Linked DNA regions of Symmachiella dynata. Each later gene encodes a partner of the first gene's protein in a complex. Links are inferred from orthologs where the notes say so. Each region holds a gene or a part of one and is shown on either strand. Other genes may lie near its edges.

Evidence for each region. The genes of interacting proteins can lie anywhere in the genome.
Region 2: the proteins of tsaD (region 1) and tsaE are in contact, whole or in part, in a crystal structure (PDB 6N9A), measured with the Thermotoga maritima proteins. The link is inferred for Symmachiella dynata from one-to-one orthologs. Residues at the interface, in WP_004082750.1 of Thermotoga maritima: Cys10, Asp11, Arg49, His50, Leu82, Gly84, Gly135, Gly136, Glu154, Thr155, Leu156, Asp157, Asp158, Ser159, Glu162, Asp165, Lys166, Arg169, Leu170, Tyr175, Lys213, Thr214, Leu217, Tyr218, Gln221, Arg222, Asn324; in WP_004082108.1 of Thermotoga maritima: Leu37, Gly38, Lys46, Lys57, Val59, Lys60, Ser61, Thr63, Phe64, Thr65, Leu66, Met67, Val69, Pro71, Tyr82, Arg83, Leu84, Asp86, Asp88, Phe89, Asp93, Ile128, Asp130, Glu131, Arg134.

Annotation. Positions count from the first base shown.
Region 1 is NZ_CP036276.1:4,965,100-4,969,619, reverse strand. Bases 995-3,886 are described here. They hold tsaD (tRNA (adenosine(37)-N6)-threonylcarbamoyltransferase complex transferase subunit TsaD), read right to left. Parts: upstream 3,029-3,886; coding sequence 1,961-3,028; downstream 995-1,960. Other genes in these bases: Mal52_RS18820 (S41 family peptidase), read right to left, coding at 3,141-3,886; Mal52_RS30660 (YfaP family protein), read left to right, coding at 995-1,921. Also shown: Mal52_RS18835 (vWA domain-containing protein), read left to right, coding at 1-446; more of Mal52_RS30660, read left to right, coding at 521-994; more of Mal52_RS18820, read right to left, coding at 3,887-4,520.
Region 2 is NZ_CP036276.1:6,414,984-6,419,529, forward strand. The notes cover bases 1,143-4,060. They hold tsaE (tRNA (adenosine(37)-N6)-threonylcarbamoyltransferase complex ATPase subunit type 1 TsaE), read right to left. Parts: upstream 2,901-4,060; coding sequence 2,385-2,900; downstream 1,143-2,384. Other genes in these bases: Mal52_RS24430 (DUF1501 domain-containing protein), read left to right, coding at 1,143-2,361; Mal52_RS24440 (thiamine-phosphate kinase), read right to left, coding at 2,953-3,885. Also shown: Mal52_RS24425 (secretin N-terminal domain-containing protein), read right to left, coding at 1-450; more of Mal52_RS24430, read left to right, coding at 988-1,142; Mal52_RS24445 (trypsin-like peptidase domain-containing protein), read right to left, coding at 4,125-4,546. UniProt on the Escherichia coli protein: Required for the formation of a threonylcarbamoyl group on adenosine at position 37 (t(6)A37) in tRNAs that read codons beginning with adenine.

The DNA of each region.
Region 1 (4,520 bases):
ACTTGCACAATATTCAGATCGTGGTCGATGACGTGGCCCTCAACGATGAAGGCATCTCTCCCGATTCGCCCATCAACCTGACACTCGCCGGGATCTCACTTCGAAACGCGTTGAAGTTGATGCTGGAACCGTTGCAGCTGACGTACGTCGTCCAAGACGAAGTCATGAAGATCACCACAAAACGGGTTGCTGAGGAAATCCTGCAGATCCGCGTCTATCCTGTCGGCGACTTGGTGATTCCGATTCAAACCCCGCAAGGCGGTGGTGGTGGCTTTGGTGGTGGCGGTGGACAATTTGGCGGCGGTGGTGGTGGATTCGGTGGCGGTGGTGGCGGATTCGGTGGCGGTGGTGGTGGCTTTGGTGGTGGACAGTTCAATGTCCCCGCGGAAGACGTACCGGCCGAATTTGACAACAAAGCTGTTGATGCCCAGAAAAAAAAACCGTAAAGGGCCGTCAGAAAGGCAAAGACGCCGTTAAGGGCTCCAAAGCCTCTACGGATAGTTCCGCCAAACAACCTAGCTTGTCAAAAAAGAAGCGGAGTCGGGATGCAGATCCCGGCTCCGCTTCGGCATTAACCGACCCCAGTTCGGCTCCACATCCCGCAGATTTCAAGCCGATTCCCTTCCCGGCGATTCCCGTGCAGGGCAATGCGGTTGAGGTTTGGGACAAGTTTTTTGCCACGCATACACCGCAGCCGATCGAGTTTCACGCACCCTTCAAAGCGATTTTTGAATTGAAGGACCATGAGGGAGCGATCGCATTTTTAGAGGCCGCCATTCGGCACGGACAGGGCCGCACGTGGATGTATGAAGTGCTCCCCTTGGAGATGCAATTGGCGGAACGTTCGACCGACGACATCGAACGCGCCATGCTGTCCCGGTCCGATTTTCGTACCGTCGACCAATCCAGCATGATGCTGTCCGCCGCGTACCTTGTGCGGTTTCAACAATTGCCCCGTGCGTTGCATTTGTACCGGCAAGCATCCTCACTGAATCCCGCGCGTCCTGAACCATACGCCTTGGGGTTGCGATTGGCAAAAAAACTTAAAGATAACGATGCTGTGCAATGGGCCGCGTTGGGTATCTTGTCGCACGTTTGGACCACCGATCACCAGTTGCTGCATCGCCAAGCAGAAAACGCGCTGCTCGATTTGGAACAAGAGCTCAGTCGAGTCGGAAAGACCGCCGAGGCGAAAGCCGTTGCTGAGAAAATGGCCGCAGCTAAAACCCACGATATGCAGATCATTCTCCGTTGGCAGGGAGAAGCGGACTTGGATCTGATTATTGAGGAACCCAATGGCACGCTCTGCTCGTTGCAACACCCACAGTCTCCGGCAGGCGGCGTCCTGCTGCACGACGGCATGGGACCGCGACAAACGGAGACCTACGAAGAGATTGTCTATCCACAAGCGCTCACCGGCACCTATCGCATCAAGATCCAACATGTCTGGGGCCGGGTCGTGGCCAAACGCGCCTTGCTCACAGTGACGCAGTATAAGGGGACCGACTCGGAAACAACCAAGACACAGGTGATTGCTCTGACCGATGAGGAGACGGTCGTACGCGTGCAACTCAAACAGGGACGTCGTACACAACCAGTAACCATCTCTGCGGTGCCTCACATGGCCCGCCCGCCGGTTCCGGTCCGCAATCGCAGCCGCATTGTGCAAGCGTCGGCGCAAGGTCGACAAGCCCGCGACGACTTTCTAAGAACGCGCCGCTTAGCAAAACCCGGCGGAAACCGCCGCGCGGGCGTTGGGTATCAACCGGTGATCTCTGTCATTCCCGAAGGCTCTTCGCTGTCAGCGTCGGCCGTCATTTCTGCGGACCGCCGCTATGTTCGCATGCGACTCACGCCCACATTTTCACAGGTCACCGATGTGTTCACCTTTAGTTTCCTCAACACCGGCAGCGGCAATTGAGGCACCCGAATCGCAGCGAACGACAAAAATGCGTTCCAGCTATTTCTTACGCACCAGACCGGGTTGTACACCCACATCCAAGGCGACCGTTTCGCCGCGGGCAAGCAATTCCCACGCAATCGCCGCCATCGCCGCATTGTCGGTACACAATTCCATGGGCGGAATAATCAATTCCGCGCCGCATTGTGACGTTACGTCAGTCAGTTTTTCCCGCAGTCGGCCGTTGGCTGCGACGCCGCCTCCCACGCAGAGTGTGCGATAGCCCAGTTGCTGCAAGGCTTGCCCGCATTTTGCCGCGAGCACATCAACGACCGCCTCTTGAAAACTTGCAGCGATATCGGCGATTTGCTGCCGGGATAGCGATGCGGGATCAACGGTTTTTGCCTGTTGCCCTGCAGCGCGATACAACACAGCTGTCTTCAACCCACTGAAACTGAATTCCAGTCGATCTTGTTTGATAAAAGAACGCGGGAAATCATAGGCCGCTGGATTGCCGTTGCGTGCGGCCCGCTCAATCGAGGGGCCCCCGGGATACTCCAGCCCCAGCATGGCCGCCACCTTGTCAAAGGCTTCGCCGGCGGCGTCGTCGATCGTGGAGCCTAACAACTCCATTTCCAATGGCGCTTGGCAGTCATACAAATTCGTATGCCCGCCGCTGACGACCAATCCCACGGCGGGAAACACATCACGGCCAGCGGCCAGACGGCAGGCAAAAATGTGCGCCTGGAGATGGTCGACGGCCACCAACGGAAGATCGAAGACCGCAGCCAATGTTTTAGCCGCGGTCAATCCAATCAAAAGTGAGCCAACGAGGCCGGGGTGCGTCACTGCGGCGATTGCCGACAGGTCCTGTAGCGTGGCATTGGCTTGCCGTAAGGACTCGTCGATCACTGGCAGAATGTTTTCGACATGCGCCCGCGAAGCGATTTCCGGAACCACCCCGCCAAAGCGTTGGTGCAGATCCGTTTGGGAGGCAACGACATTGGCCAGGATGTTCAGGTCGCTATCGATGACCGAAGCCGCCGTCTCGTCGCACGAAGACTCGATGGCTAAAATCAATCGCCGATCACCGGCACCAGATTCATCGGATGGCAAATTATCGGTCACTGCACTTAAGTATCCGCGCTAAAAAAACGACCGGGAGAACCTGATGGGGCCTCCGCGGTCGTGTGTTGCTGGAGAAACATGCTGGGAAAGTCGCCGGTGAAGATTTCCCCGGTTATTCCGGTTTGGATTCCGGTTCTGGTTTGGATTCCGGTTCCGGCTTAGGATCCTCTTTCGTCTCGGGCACTTTCGCATCGTCCTGTTTGGCGACTTCGTCGTTGTCACCCTCTTCTTTAGCAGGCGTCGTCGGATTCGGTGGTTCGACACCGTCGATCTTGGCTGCTAAGTAGGCGACTGCTGCTTCGAGTTGCCGGTCAGCGAATGTTTCTTTCGGCTCTTCATCTTTGTCTTCGCCGTCGCTGGGTTTGAAAAGTTCCCGTTCAGCGAGATGGCTATGTAAATTGCCGATTTCCCGGTCTCCCAGGCGGATCTTATAGTTCTCGTCCGGCATCACGCCCCATTCATCTTCCTCCTTGGCACCAGGGAAGCGATGGATGTTTTTTCCGCTGGGACGATGGTAACTGGCCGTCGTCAGTTTCAACGCACTATCGTCATAGTCAAGATTGATGACGTTTTGCACGCTCCCTTTGCCCCAAGTCCGCTCGCCGATGATCAACGCGCGTTTGTGGTCTTGAAGACAGGCGGAGACAATTTCGCTCGCCGAGGCGCTGTAACGATTCACCAAGATCACCATGGGGAAATCGCTGTACGTCCCCTGCTTTTTCGCCGAGAAGACCTGCTCCTGCGTGTTACGGCCTTTGGTGCTAACGATTTTTCCCTCTTCGACGAACATGTCGGAAATTTCCGTCGCCACGGAAAGCAACCCGCCGGGATTGAAACGCAGATCCAAGATCAAGCCTTTGATGCCCTCTTCAGACAATGTTTCCATCGTCTCTTTGAGTTCTTCGTAGGAATTACGGCTAAAGGTCGTCAGGTGCAGATAAGCGATCTTGTGTTTTTCATCGACAAAATAGCTCCAGCTACCGTCCTCTTTGTAGCTCAGGCCTCGCACGGTGGCGACGCGGATGATGTCGCGGACGATGGTCACTTCCACCGGTTCGGTTTCGCCGCGATGCAGAACTTTGATTTTGACCGGTTCGCCCGGTTGGCCGCGGAGAAGTTTGACGGCGTCCTCGATGTCAAAGTTTTCAGTCGATTCCGATTCGATGTCCGTAATGACGTCTCCCGGTCTGACACCCGCTTTTTGCGCCGGAGCGCCGGGCAACGGGGCGGCAACAGTCAAACGGTGCGTTGTTGGGTCGAGCGTGACCTGAATCCCGATTCCGCCGAATTGCTGTTCGACCGAATCGCTAAACGCCCGCAGGTTTTCCGGGCTGATATAATTCGAATAGGGGTCGAGCTTGCGGAGCATGCCCTGAATGGCCGCTTCCATCAACTCACGGCGGTCGACCTCCTTGACGTAATTTCGATCGATCTGTTCAAAACTGTCGACAAACAATTTGAACATCTCATAGTCTTTGTCTTTGATCTCTTT
Region 2 (4,546 bases), 1.5 Mb from region 1 along the record:
TGTGACAAAATTCAAATAGTCGCCCGGCAATTCCTGCCAGTCCAAGTTGAGATGCGCAACGTCGGCCAACTCCTTGAGTACGACCGGCCAGGGAGCGCCACGGAAATTGAAGCGAACTTCGCCATCACCCAGTCTCTGGAGTTTGAGATCTTCCGGCTTGGGCTCCTCTTCCGGTTTAGCGGGCCGCTTGACGGCTGACGTTCCCGGTTCCGCCTTTTTATCATCCGGTTTTTTGTCTTTGTTCTTGTCGTCACCCGGCTTAGCATTGCCGTCTGGTTTGGCTTGTCCCGGTTGAGGTTGGCCAGGCTGCCCTGGTTGAGAGGGCGAGGAGCGCCGACTCCGTACTCCTGCAGGGACGGCAACAGCTTCTTGGGCCTGACAGAGTTCGGGCAATCCGCTGAGCAACAACCCGCAAACAGCCGACAGAAATATGCGATGCATGGAGCGCATGTGAGACTACCTTTTCGTGTTAGAGAACGCATTCCGAACGGTATTTTTTACCCGTATCACGCAAGTGTGAGTACTCGCGGAAGAATCGATCGACACGGGGCTTGCCTGTGAAATCACGGCGAGCAAGAAATCTCGATTTCCCATTTTATCACGGAATAACTTGGCTACAACTGCGAAATGCTCAATCGCGGACTGTTTAAGAAGATGCGACGGGGAGCGAAATTTGTCTATTTTTGCGTCAAACAGGCGTGAGGAGACAGGCTTGAGGTGGTGAGTGGGAAGTCCATTTCGAACTGGCGGACTAGGCTCTAAGCTTCTCCCCCCGCGACCAATCACGAGAAATCGCTCCCCCGATTCTGGCCGCCGGCCACTAGCCACCGACCACTCTACACAGCCGACGACCCTGGTATATTCCCTAGATCACGTTGCATGGATTGCAGTGATTTGAGTAGAATTCACATCAATGCCGCGTGATGCGTTGTGGGCCCCGCAATGACGTGGGACGATTGCCCCCATTTAGGTTGGGAGAAACCGACGATGTTGCAAGTCGATATGGGAAACACGGAAAAGTACTGCGACGGCATGAGTCGCCGCAGCTTTGTACAGTTGGGCGTCGCCGGCATGGCGACTGCGGGATTGGCCGACGTGTTGCGTGCCAAGGAAACTGCGGCAGAGGGTCAACGGGATCGCTCAGTCATCTTGCTGTGGCTCGATGGCGGACCGGGGCACTTGGATCTTTACGATCTGAAACCGGAAGCACCGGCTGAGATTCGTGGTATGTGGAATCCCATTCCTACGAACGTCCCTGGGTTTGAAATCAGCGAACTGTTTCCCCAACAAGCAAAAATCGCCGACAAGTTTTCAATCGTCCGCTCACTCCATCACGGCACGGGCGATCACTTCGCCGGTGGGCATCGTATGCTGACCTCCAAAGCGATGGGTGTCAGCGGCGGGAACAAATCGGGCAAATTCCCTTCCCTCGGTTCCGTGATCACGCGCGAGTTGGGTGCCAAAAACCCGGGCATGCCCAGCTACATCAGCGTACCGGTTGCCAGTAGCATCGGCTTGCGTCCGGGCTACTTCGGCGGAAACTGGTTGGGCGTGCAACACGATCCGTTTCAGACTGGTGGGGATCCGAACAAAGATAAATTCAAAGTCAAAAACCTGAACCTGGCAAAAGGGTTGTCTTTAACCCGGTTGGAGGATCGCCGCGGGTTGTTGACGCAACTCGACACGATTCCCCGCAATGTCGAAAAGACCGCCACGTTCGATGCCATGGACCGGTTCGACAAAAACGCGTTTGAATTTGTCTCCGGTAAAAGCGCGCGGGAGGCTTTTGACCTCAGCCGTGAAGATCCACGGATTCGCGATCTCTATGGACGGCATACCTGGGGCCAAAGCACATTGTTGGCGCGACGGTTGGTCGAAGCCGGCGCACGGTTTGTCACTTGCCACTTTGGTGGCTGGGACAGTCACTGGGATCTCGAATCGAGAATGAACTCGTATTTGCCGCGGGTCGACGCAGCTGTGTCTGGATTGTTCAAAGACCTGGAGCAGCGCGGGCTGTTGGAAAGCACCATGGTTGTGCTCTGCGGCGAATTCAGCCGCACACCACGGATCAACGACGGTGGCAATGGCGGTCCTCCGTTGAGCAAGGGGACACCCGGTCGCGATCACTGGGGGGCTTCGATGTTCTGCCTGATGGGTGGCGGTGGCATTCGCGGCGGGCAGATAATCGGCTCGACCGATAGCAAGGGCTATCGACCGCTTACCCGCGCCGTCCGTCCGGAGCACATCCATGCCACAATCTACAAAGCCATGGGACTCAACCCGGCGCTACATCTCTTAGACCATCGCGGTCGCCCAACCCCGGTCCTGGAAGATCCCACCCCGATTTCGGAATTGCTGTAACCCCCGGCGCGGGTTCCACAATTTCAACCTTCTTTATGCGCGTCGGCGACGTTGCGAGTAACGTCGTTGAGAATTGATTGTGCGATCGGTCCATGGGCGGCGAACTTGAAAACGCGGGTGCTTTCTCCCGTGATGTCGATTTCAATCCGTAGCACATCGTCAGGCAAGACGCCGGCAACGCGGTCTGCCCATTCGATCAAGCAGACGCCTCCGGCTTCAAAGTATTCCTCGACGCCCAGATCCAGAAACTCATCGACGCTGCCCAACCGATACGTATCGAAATGAAAGACCGGCAGTCGACCGGCGTATTCTTGGATCAATACGAATGTTGGACTCGTAACCAACTTTTCGTCGACCTCCAGCGCCTTGGCAACGGCACGAGTCAGACGCGTCTTACCCGCACCGAGGTTGCCCACCAAAGCAATCACCGCCCCCGCTCGAGCAGCGCGTCCTATGGCAGCGCCTATTGCAGCAGTTTCGACTTCGTCATGTGACGTGTACGTCCAGGTTTTCGGGAAGGATGATTCGGAGCCGGGCACAGTGGGGCTTTCTCAATCAGCTGTCGTTACGGAAAATCAAAACCGGCGGCAATTATAACAGATGCTTCCAGCCTGACACCGGTAGGGGGATCACCTCACCGGCTGCGGTGCGCAATTGCATTTCGTTCCCGTCAACGACCGTGCCGATTCGCGACAGTGGGATCTCCAGCGGTGAGTTGGCCAACAACCGTACAGCGTCATCCTCTGAAACGGTAAACAACAACTCAAAGTCCTCACCGTCGGAGAGGGCATGTTCCCAAGCAGAGCGATCGTCTTGGCCGGCGGCGGTTTGGGCGGCTGGGCTGATGGGGATTGCCGACTCGTCTAAAATAACTCCCACGCCGCTTTCTTCGACAATGTGCTGCAAATCCGCTGCCAAGCCGTCGCTGACATCGAGCATGGCATGCAGGTCCACGGTTTCATGTAGCTTCAAGGCTTCGTTGATGCGGGGCGTGAAGTCGAGGTGTTTGCCCGCTAGACTGCCGCCCAATTCTCCGGTGACAAAGATCGCGTCACCTGGGCGAGCGCCGCTGCGGGTTACGGCGCCGCGGTCGGTTGTTTCACCCAAGGCGGTGATGCTGATGACCAGCGGACCTTGCCAGCTATTGGTATCTCCGCCGGCGATGGCGACACCGAATTGGTCGGCCAACTCCCCGATGCCGGCGTACAGTTCCTCGGCGAATTTCGCGGGGATACCACGGGGCAGGGCGAGGCTGATGACAGCTGCCAAGGGGCGTCCGGCCATCGCGGCAATATCGCTGAGATTGACCGCCAGTGCTTTATGGCCGATTTGCCGGGGCGTCGCCGGGGGCATGGTAAAATGCACCCCTTCCATCAGCATGTCGACCGTGACCAGACAGTTCGCCGGATTTGGAAAGGCTAATGCTGCGGTGTCATCGCCGATTCCCAGCGGGATACGTTCATGAGCGCGGGTCTGTTGGCGAATCCATGCGATCAGTTCAAATTCATGCCGGCCGGTGTTCACCCGAGTGGACCTTAGCTGATTGGGGTTAAAGAGACTCTCGCCCGGATTGTAGGCCCGTACCGATGTGCTGGGAAGGACCGTACGTCTCGGCGCATAAAAACACCGGACCCCAGCTAGCCACGGCGCTGGGATCCGGCGTTAGTCTTCTTACTGCAACCGGTGAGTCAAGGTGATGACAGTCCTAGCATCACGCAGCAGAGTCAGTAACTTTCAATCATGTGTCCATACCACCTGCAACACTAGTCTTGCAGGGGAAGGCTCAATGTTTTTTCGATAATTTGCTCTCCGCGAATGATATGGCATTTCACAGGTGCCAATTCCGAAGCGGCCGAGTTGGCGGTCAGCGATTTGCGTTGTTGATTGAAGGCATACGTCACATGCGTAATCTTATAGGCTTCCCACAACGCCAAGCCCACAACCACATCGCCGGACTTCACTCCTTTGGCAGCCGCTGGGCCGTTGGCACGGACTTCGATGACCTGCAATCCGCCCTTGTAGTGTTTTTGATACTTGTTGGGCAGTTGGTTTTGGCTGATGGAACGGAATCGCAAACCGAGAATCCGCCAGACCATTTGCTGTGGCGTATCTCCACGATAGGAACTGGTGTCACCATTGTTGGCACGAGCCACGATATTCGTGAGGGGTCGTTCGCCGTTGCGTC